3 regions of the Pseudomonas viridinivis genome follow, and region 2 is predicted to be linked to each of the others. Evidence: riboswitches for the same ligand, from Rfam matches in the RefSeq annotation. Region 2 holds a riboswitch; each other region holds the start of a gene.

The links. Region 2 has a riboswitch for cobalamin ahead of AABC73_RS19715 (ABC transporter substrate-binding protein). Riboswitches for the same ligand answer to the same signal wherever they lie in the genome.
Region 1: another riboswitch for cobalamin. It lies ahead of AABC73_RS15745 (CbtB-domain containing protein); the one in region 2 lies ahead of AABC73_RS19715 (ABC transporter substrate-binding protein).
Region 3: another riboswitch for cobalamin. It lies ahead of cobO (cob(I)yrinic acid a,c-diamide adenosyltransferase); the one in region 2 lies ahead of AABC73_RS19715 (ABC transporter substrate-binding protein).

What each region holds. Positions count from the first base shown of each region.
Region 1 covers NZ_CP151076.1:3,341,055-3,344,326, forward strand. The annotation lists gene cobW (cobalamin biosynthesis protein CobW) at 1-584, opposite strand, end outside; cobalamin riboswitch at 696-919, opposite strand; cobalamin riboswitch at 996-1,213, shown strand; gene AABC73_RS15745 (CbtB-domain containing protein) at 1,313-1,501, shown strand; gene AABC73_RS15750 (CbtA family protein) at 1,513-2,214, shown strand; gene AABC73_RS15755 (cobalamin biosynthesis protein) at 2,192-2,623, shown strand; gene cobM (precorrin-4 C(11)-methyltransferase) at 2,666-3,272, shown strand, end outside.
Region 2 covers NZ_CP151076.1:4,197,583-4,200,854, forward strand. The annotation lists gene AABC73_RS19705 (hypothetical protein) at 1-78, opposite strand, end outside; gene AABC73_RS19710 (CDP-alcohol phosphatidyltransferase family protein) at 256-975, opposite strand; cobalamin riboswitch at 1,163-1,356, shown strand; gene AABC73_RS19715 (ABC transporter substrate-binding protein) at 1,540-2,556, shown strand; gene AABC73_RS19720 (iron chelate uptake ABC transporter family permease subunit) at 2,553-3,272, shown strand, end outside.
Region 3 covers NZ_CP151076.1:4,655,492-4,658,763, reverse strand. The annotation lists gene AABC73_RS21700 (sorbosone dehydrogenase family protein) at 1-1,217, opposite strand, end outside; cobalamin riboswitch at 1,325-1,546, shown strand; gene cobO (cob(I)yrinic acid a,c-diamide adenosyltransferase) at 1,645-2,256, shown strand; gene AABC73_RS21690 (cobyrinate a,c-diamide synthase) at 2,253-3,272, shown strand, end outside.

The sequences.
Region 1 (3,272 bases), 860 kb from region 2:
GCGGCGTCGATCATGTCGGCTTTGTTCAGGATAACGAGGTCGGCACTGGCCAGTTGGTCGGCAAACAGCTCGTGCAGCGGCGATTCGTGGTCCAGGTTCGGATCCAGCTTGCGCTGGGCGTCGACCTGATCCGGGAATGCAGCGAAGGTGCCGGCCAGCACCGCCGGGCTGTCGACCACGGTAATCACGGCATCCACGGTGCAGGCGTTGCGGATTTCCGGCCATTGGAAGGCTTGTACCAGTGGCTTGGGCAACGCCAGACCTGAGGTTTCGATGAGGATGTGATCAAGATCGCCGCGACGCGCTACCAGTTCGCGCATCACCGGGAAGAATTCTTCCTGGACGGTGCAGCACAAGCAGCCATTGGCCAGCTCGTAAACCCGGCCGTTGGCTTCTTCTTCAGTACAACCGATGGTGCATTGCTTGAGGATTTCGCCGTCGATGCCCAGCTCGCCGAACTCGTTGACGATCACCGCGATGCGCCGCCCTTCAGCGTTGTCGAGCATGTGGCGCAATAACGTGGTTTTACCCGAGCCCAGAAAGCCGGTAACGATGGTGACGGGAAGTTTGGCCAGTGTTTTCATCAGGTGCCCTTTGGCGAAGCGGCGGGCAAACAGGACGAAAACCCGGTGATCAGGCACAGGACTGGATTCGCCACCGGATCACCCCGCCCGGTTGTAGTGAGAATTTGCAGGGCATGATGCCCGGATCGAGGCAGGTCTCCTGGCTTGCGGTTACGGGTGGACAGTCCACCTGCAATTCATGGCGCCTTCCCGCTTGTCGCAGTGGCTGTGCAATGAACCTGACCGCTTACAGTTGCGGGGGCAGCCGCGGCATTGACCGCGTTCCCATCTTAGCTGTGCGCTGTCCGGCTGCATGGCAGCGTGCAGCGCACAGAACCTCGAATCCGCAAGGCTACGCAGTGACCATCGGCAGGTCAATCACAAGCCTGCGTCCGACGCGAACTGATTGACGTTCAGCGCCGGCCCATGCTCTCCTGTACGCCTTGTTCGGGTGCCCTTCACAGGGTGAAACGGGAAACCGGTGCGTTCAGGCCTCATGGCTTGTGCAAGTCCGGCGCTGCCCCCGCAACGGTAAGCGAGTGAAGAGTCAGATCCACTGTGACCGGCAACGGCATGGGAAGGTGACGCTTTCAGGTCGAGCAATCGATCCCTCGCAAGCCCGGAGACCGGCCCGACATGAAACTTCTGACAAACCCGCGGTGGGCGGGCGCTGTTGATCTCTTCTGACGCCTGTCAGCGGAGCTCTCATGCGTTCCCCTCACCTTGCCGACATCCAAGAGGGAAGCGCCATGTCGATCAGTACAACCAGTCATACCGCCAGCACGACCACTGCCACCCAGACTCGACGCCTGACCGCCGCCATCAGCGCTGCCATTCTCGGCGCGTGCCTGGTGTATTTCGCCGGTTTCTCGCACATTGATGCCGTGCACAATGCGGCGCACGACACCCGTCACAGTTCTGCCTTTCCCTGCCATTGAGACCTGACGCCATGTTCAAGCGAATTGCTCAGACGGCGGGGTTTACAGGCCTGATCGCCGCCCTGTTCCTGACCCTGCTGCAAAGTTTCTGGGTCGCGCCACTGATTCTGCAAGCGGAAACCTACGAGAACGCTCCAACCGAACAGGTTCACGAGCACGCCGAAAACGCGCCCACTGGACATGTACACGATGAAGAGGCCTGGTCTCCGCAAGATGGCTGGCAGCGCATTCTGTCCACGACCGGTGGCAATCTGGTGGTCGCGGTCGGCTTCGCGCTGATGCTGGCGGGCCTGTATACCTTGCGCGCTCCGGGCAAGACATCCCAGGGCGTGCTCTGGGGATTGGCAGGTTTTGCGGTGTTCACCCTCGCGCCGACACTTGGCCTGCCGCCAGAACTGCCGGGCACTGCTGCAGCGGACCTGACCCAACGGCAAATCTGGTGGATCGGCACTGCTGCATCGACTGCAGCGGCTTTGGCATTGATCGTGTTCGGCAAGAACTGGCTGCTCAAAGTGCTGGGCGTGGCGATTCTGGTCGTGCCGCATATCATCGGCGCGCCGCAACCGCCGGTGCATGAAAGCCTGGCGCCTGAAGCGCTGGAGTCGCAGTTCAAGATCGCCTCGTTGCTGACCAACGCGCTGTTCTGGATTGCCATGGGCGTGATCAGCGCCTGGCTGTTTCGCCGCAACAATGCCGAACTTGATCAAGCCTGATCAATCGCGGCCGACGCTGGTGGCCGGGCTCGGCTGCCAGCGCGGATGCTCCGCTGGCGTGATGCTTGAGTTGATCGAGTCCAGCCTTCGAAGTCATGACCTTGAGTTGCAAGACCTCAGCGCCCTCGCCTCCATTGACCTGAAAAGCAATGAGCCCGGTCTGCTGGAGCTTGCTCGCCGGCTTCGCTTGCCGCTGACTGTATTCAGTGCACAGCAGCTCAACCCCTACGAAGCGCAATTGACTCATCGTTCGTTGACCGCCTTTGAGCACACCGGCTGTTATGGGATTGCAGAGAGCGCAGCGTTGGCGCTGGCCAGTCGATCAGGTGCTGCACGCTTGCTTATTCCTCGGGTCAATAATCGGCAAGCGACATTTGCCTTGGCCAGCACTGTGCTCGATAGCCGATAATCCGCCTCACACACCGCTTCCACTCAAGAATCTGGAGTTTCCATGACCGTTTTTTTCATCGGCGCAGGCCCTGGCGATCCGGAGTTGATCACGGTCAAGGGGCAGCGCTTGATCCGCAGTTGCCCGGTGATTATCTATGCCGGATCGCTGGTGCCAACGGCCGTGCTAGAGGGCCATAACGCGATTCAGGTCAGCAACAGCGCCGAATTGCATCTCGAACAGATCATCGCCTTGATGAAATCCGCTCATGAACAAGGCCAGGATGTGGCTCGGGTGCATTCAGGTGATCCGAGCCTGTACGGTGCCATCGGCGAACAGATCCGTTATCTGCGCGAATTGAACATTCCCTTCGAGATCATTCCGGGCGTTACCGCAACCGCTGCCTGCGCAGCCTTGCTCGGCACCGAACTGACACTGCCGGATATCTCGCAAAGCGTGATCCTCACCCGCTTCGCCGACAAGACCACAATGCCACCCGGTGAAGAACTGGCCAGTCTGGCGCAACACCGCGCCACCATGGCGATTCATCTCGGGGTCAACAATCTGCACAGGATCGTTGCCGAACTGTTGCCCCATTACGGCAGCGACTGCCCGATTGCTGTCGTGCATCGCGCCAGCTGGCCGGATCAGGATTGGGCGCTGGGCACGC
Region 2 (3,272 bases):
CTCGTCATCGGATTCCATCGGATTGGGGTTCGGCCCCGGGGATTGCGCAGCCTGGGTGTCGACAGGTCGTATGCTCATGTTGCCCTCGCAGAATCAGATCAATTGGGGGGTGACCTGATTTGGAAGCGGCCGCGTGACGGGAGTTCGGTTTATTGGATGACTGGTGTGAAATCCGCAAATACCGGATCCGTAGGACCGGCTTCGCCCGGAGAACGCCCTCCCGACTCAAGCCGGTCCTACAGGCTGTCGTTCGCTTCAACTACGCAACTTGCCCAACCACTCAAGCGAAGTGCGCCACAGGCAAATCCCCAGGAAATAGGCGGACATCGCGGACCAGACGATCATCACGGTCGGGCTTTGCGCCGGGTGGTCGATGACCAGCAAGGCGCTGCACACCAGCCAGATCGTGGTGACGGTGATGTTCAGTGGCATCAGGCGGCGGACGCGGAACGGGTGGAGGAACTTCATCCGCGTCAGGGTCAGCAGGGCCAGGCCGAAAACGGTCAGCAACGTCACCCACGAAGCTGGCGAGATGATGTAGACGCACAGCGCGACCACGTTCCAGGCGGCGGGAAAGCCCTGGAAATAGTTGTCCTTGCTTTTCATTTCCAGATTGCAGAAGCAGAACAGCGAGGACACCAGAATCACCGCAGTGCTGAGCAACATGGTGTGATCCGGCAAATCGATGTAGCGATAAATGAACAGCGCCGGAATAAACACGTAGGTCAGGTAATCAATGACCAGATCGAGCACTGAACCATCAAAGCCCGGCAGCACCGACTGAACATTGAATTTGCGCGCCAGGGAGCCATCGACTCCATCTACCACCAGCGCAAGGCCCAGCCAAAGCAGGCATGCCTTGGGCTGGTCTTCGAACAGCGCGATGGTTGCCATGAAGGCAATGACCACGCCGGTGGCGGTAAAAGCATGTGCACCCCAGGCTTTGAGCCAGGCCGTGCGTTGAGTCGATATCACAGGGGGAAATCTCCAGAAATAATACGGGCCGGGCATCATCATCGCCGATTTGTCACCGGAGCACTCAGCCAGCGTGCATGTATCGACCGACCATCGGCCGATAAGGTTCACCAACCGGTGAACTGCGAGCAATCTCCAGGCCAGGGACTCGCCCGCCGGGAAAACTTCCCCGTCGCGGTTGATATCCATTACCATGCCGCCCGTCGGTTCCCAAACGGGATTAATAGGGAATCCGTGATGGCCTCAGGGTCATCAAACGGAACTGCCCCCGCAACTGTAGACGCTGAGCCGCTCCATCGATGCCACTGGGTAAACCCGGGAAGGCCGGAGCATGGCGATGACGCGTCAGTCAGGAGACCTGCCGACATCAGGGTTGCACGAAAACGCGCCCTGGCAATTGACCCACCGGCGGGGTGTCCGGGGAGGACATCCGTCAGAATCGGTTCATCGCCGTTGCTGCCAGACCCTGCTCGACCGGCCCCGCCGCAGTCAGCAGCGGTGGCTGATGTGTTTCCTGCCCTTACACCGCCGTCCGGACATCCGTTCGAATGGAGATAGCCTTTCATGACGTTGCCTCGCCTTGCCGTACTGTTTGCCAGCCTTGGATGTTCTGCACTGGCCATGGCCGCCGGTCCGACGCACTACCCGCTGACGGTCGAGAACTGCGGCGTGCCGTTGACCTTCAAACAGGCCCCCGGCAAAACAGTCACCATCGGCCAGGCCGGTACTGAAATCCTCTACTCCCTTGGGCTGGCCGACAAAGTGGCCGGCACTTCGCTGTGGTTCAACGAGGTCCTGCCACAGTTCAAGGCGCAGAACGAGCGTATTCCGCGCCTGGCCGATAACGAGCCGAGCTTCGAATCAGTGATCGGCAAACGCCCTGACCTGGTGCCGGTGCAGTTTGAATGGATGGTCGGCCCGCAAGGCGCGGTCGGCACCCGCGAGCAGTTCAGCGAACTGAATATCCCGACCTACATCATGCCGTCGGACTGCGAAGGCAAAGACAATCTGGTTGGCGCCGATGGCACGCGGCTCAAGCCATTTTCCGTGGAAACTGTATTCAAGACCGTCGCGCAGCTAGCGCAGATCTTCGACGTGCAGGACCGTGGCGATGAGTTGAGCGCGCAGCTGCGTGCCGGTTTGACCAAGGCTCAGGTCAGCGTCAAGGCCAAGCACTTGACCGATGCATCGGCGCTGTTCTGGTTTTCCAGCGCCGACCTGCACATCGACCCGTACGTGGCCGGGCGCAAAGGCGTGCCGGATTTCATGATGAACACCCTCGGCCTGCGTAACGTGATCGAGTCCGATGAAGAATGGCCAACCGTCGGCTGGGAAACCATCGCCAAGGCCAACCCTACGGTGCTGGTCATCGCGCGCATGGATCGCCGTCGCTTCCCTGCTGACGACTTCCAGAAAAAACTGGAATTTCTCAAGTCCGATCCGGTGACCAAAAACATGGATGCCGTGAAACACAACCGCATCGTGATCCTTGATGCCGACGCCATGCAGGCCTCGGTGCGTATGTTTGACGGCATCAACGAACTGGCCAGCGCCATTGATCAGGTTGATCCGGGCAAATGAGAGCAGTGACCGGCGGTCAGGTTCTGCGCAGGGTCTGTCTGCACGCAGCGTGGGTGATCCCGGTATTGCTGGCCGCGATTCTGGCCGGCATCGCCATTGGCGAGACGCCGATCAGCCTGTCGCTGGTGTTTCAGGTGCTGGCCAACAAGCTGTGGGGCGCCGGTTTTGTGCTGGACCCTATTGATGAAGGCATCGTCTGGAACTACCGCCTGACCCGCGCGCTGGTTGCCGCCGCATGTGGCGCCGGGCTGGCGATTTCCGGGGTGGTGTTGCAGTCACTGCTGCGTAATCCGCTGGCCGATCCATATCTACTGGGGATTTCCGCCGGAGCTTCGACCGGCGCGGTGCTGGTGTCGATCATCGGCCTCGGCGCCGGAGCCATTTCCTTGTCAATGGGCGCCTTTGCTGGCGCGGTGGCTGCCTTTGCGCTGGTCGCCTTGCTGGCGCGCAGCACCGGAGCGGTCAGCGGCAGCGGGCAAATCATCCTCGCAGGCATCGCCGGTTCACAGCTGTTCAATGCGCTGACTTCGTTTCTGATTACCAAGTCGGCCAGCTCCGAACAGGCGCGGGGCATCATGTTCTGGTTGTTGGGCAACCTCAGCGGGGTGCGCTGGCAATCGGTGACATTGGCGGTGCCGGTGGTGTTGATCGGGCTGGCGATTTGCCTGTGGCATCGCCGCGCGCTGGATGCGTTCATGTTCGGCAGCGATTCGGCC
Region 3 (3,272 bases), 460 kb from region 2:
TTTTCGTCGGCATTCAGGAAGCCGGTCAGCAGGTCAATCGGCGCGCCGCTTGGCTTGCCGCCGCTGAATGGCACGAACAGGACTTTGTAGCCGCTGTGCGGTTTGCGGTTCCAGGAGCCATGCTGGCCGATGAACACGCCTTCATTGAACGGCGCCGGCAACGTCTTGCCATCGGCGAACACCAGGCCAAGTGACGCGGTATGCGGACCGACTGCGTAGTCCGGGGCGATGGCCTTGGCCACCAATTCCGGATTCTGCGGCGTCACGCGCACGTCCACATGCTGGCCATAGTAGCTGAACGGCCAGCCGTAGAAAGCCCCGTCCTGCACTGAGGTGATGTAATCCGGCACCAGATCGCTGCCGATTTCGTCACGCTCGTTGACCGCCGTCCAGAGTTTGCCGGTGGTGGGTTCCCAATCCATGCCGTTGGGGTTGCGCAAGCCCGACGCAAAGATGCGGTGGGAGCCACTCGCGGCGTCCACTTCCCAGATCGCCGCGCGACCTTCTTCGGCGGCCAGGCCGTTCTCGGCGACGTTGCTGTTGGAGCCGACCGTCACATACAGCTTGCTGCCGTCCTTGCTGGCGATAACGTTCTTGGTCCAGTGGTGATTCAGCGTGCCGCCGGGCAGATCGACGACTTTGGTCGGCTGCGCGCTGATCGAGGTCTGGCCTTCCTGATACGGGAAGCTGATGAGGCGGTCGGTGTCGGCCACATACAGCTTGTTGCCCACCAGCGTCATGCCGAACGGCGAGTTGAGGTTTTCCAGGAATACCGTGCGGGTTTCGGCAACGCCGTCGTGGTCCTTGTCGCGCAGCAAGGTGATGCGATTCGGGCTTGGAACACCGGCGCCGGCGCGGCCCATGACCTTGCCCATAACCCAGCCGCGAACGCCTTTATTATCGTCAGGCTTGGGCGGCGAATTGGTTTCCGCTACCAGCACGTCGCCATTAGGCAGCACGTACAGCCAGCGCGGGTGGTCCAGATGCTCGGCAAAAGCGGCGACCTGCGTGCCTTTGGCGGCGATAGGCTTGGCGTCTTTTTCCCAGCCCACCGCCGGCGCTATGTTGACGGTCGGGATCAGCGTCTTGTTCGGTTCCGGCAACTTGGGGGACGGCCCGGTGCCGTCGGTGACTTGCAGGGTCGAAGATTCGCCGCAGGCCGCCAGGCCTCCCGCAACCAGTAGCAAAACCGCGAACTGTGGTCTGAGCGTAAACATGATCGATCTCCATAACGGGCAGTGGTCCAGTAATAGATAGAGAAGTCTGGGCTTTCGAGGTTCAACCCGATGCTGAGTTGATTGACGCTCAAACCTCAACGCTCTAACCTGCGCCCTTTGTTTCAGGTGCTCAAAATCCCCGGATTGCTTGAGTGAAACAGGGAAACCGGTAAGGACGCCCATGGCGACCAATCCCGGTGCTGCCCCCGCAACGGTAGATGAGTGAAGCTGTGCTTCATGCCACTGTGTCCGCAAGGACATGGGAAGGCGCACAGTCGGGATTTTCCCGCTCATGAGCCCGGAGACCGGCCTGATCCATTCAATAGCATCACGGCGGGCGATGCTCTGGGCATGACGAAAGTCGTGCTGCCAGTCATTTTCTATTGCCAGCCGTCTGCTTTCGCGTGCCCTCAAGCGGAGAGCTGAGATGAACGAATCCCCCGAACGTGACGAACGCCATTTGGCGCGCATGCTGCGCAAAAAAGCCGTGATGGACGAGCGTATCGCCAGCGCACCCAATGAATGCGGGCTGTTGCTGGTTCTGACCGGTAACGGCAAAGGCAAAAGCAGTTCTGCATTCGGCATGTTGGCCCGGGCAATGGGCCACGGCATGCAGTGCGGCGTCGTGCAGTTCATCAAAGGCAGCAACAGCACCGGCGAGGAGTTCTTCTTCCGGCGTTTCCCCGAGCAGGTTCGCTATCACGTGATGGGCGAGGGCTACACTTGGGAAACCCAGGACCGCCAGCGTGATATCGCCGCCGCCGAAGCCGCGTGGGAAGTTTCCCTGGAAATGCTGCGTGATCCGGCCATTGGTATGGTGATCCTCGACGAACTGAATATCGCCCTCAAGCACGGTTATCTGGACATCGAGCGGGTGCTTGGCGACCTGCAAGCCCGCCCGCCGATGCAGCACGTGATCGTCACCGGCCGTGGCGCCAAACCGGAAATGATCGACATGGCCGATACCGTGTCTGAAATCACCGTGGTCAAACATGCCTTCCAGGCCGGTATCCGCGCGCAAAAAGGCATCGAGTTGTGAGTGAACCGCGTCATTGTCCGGCGGTTCTGATCGCCGCACCGGCTTCCGGCCAGGGCAAAACCACCGTCACCGCCGCGCTGGCCCGTTTGCATCGCAATCAGGGCCGCAAGGTTCGCGTGTTCAAGTGCGGCCCGGATTTTCTCGACCCGATGATTCTGGAGCGCGCCAGCGGTGCGCCTGTTTATCAGCTGGATTTGTGGATGGTCGGTGCCGATGAAAGCCGCCGCCTGTTGTGGCAGGCGGCGGGTGAAGCCGACCTGATCCTGATCGAAGGCGTGATGGGCCTGTTTGACGGCACGCCTTCCAGCGCAGATCTGGCGCGTTATTTCGGCGTACCGGTGCTGGGCGTCATCGATGGCACGGCCATGGCCCAGACCTTCGGCGCGCTGGCGTTGGGTCTGGCGCGCTATCAGCCGGACCTGCCGTTCGCTGGCGTTCTGGCCAACCGGGTCGGCACCGTACGGCATGCGCAATTGCTCGAAGGCAGCCTCACCGAAGGCCTGCGCTGGTACGGCGCGTTGTCTCGGGAAACCGGGATCGAACTGCCAAGCCGGCATCTGGGACTGGTGCAGGCCAGCGAGCTGAATGATCTGGATCTGCGTCTGGATGCCGCCGCCGCAGCGCTGGCCAGCACTTGCGAAGTTGAACTGCCGCCTGCGGTGACCTTCGCCGCGCCGGACCTTGTCCCGGCCGAACCTTTGCTGGAAGGCGTGACCATTGCCGTCGCCCATGACGAAGCCTTTGCGTTCACTTACGGCGCCAGCCTGGATCTGCTGCGCGCCATGGGTGCGCAGCTGGTGTTCTTCTCGCCGATCCGCGATTCAGTGCTGCCGCCTGCCGACAGCCTGTATCTGCCCGGTGGTTACCCGGAACTGCACCACCTGGCCTTGAGCCAGAACGCGTCGATGCTTAACGCAATTCGCCAGCATCATCAGGCGGGCAAACCGTTGCTGGCCGAGTGTGGCGGCATGTTGTATCTGCTGGACGCCTTGACCGATGTCGACGGCCAGCGCGCC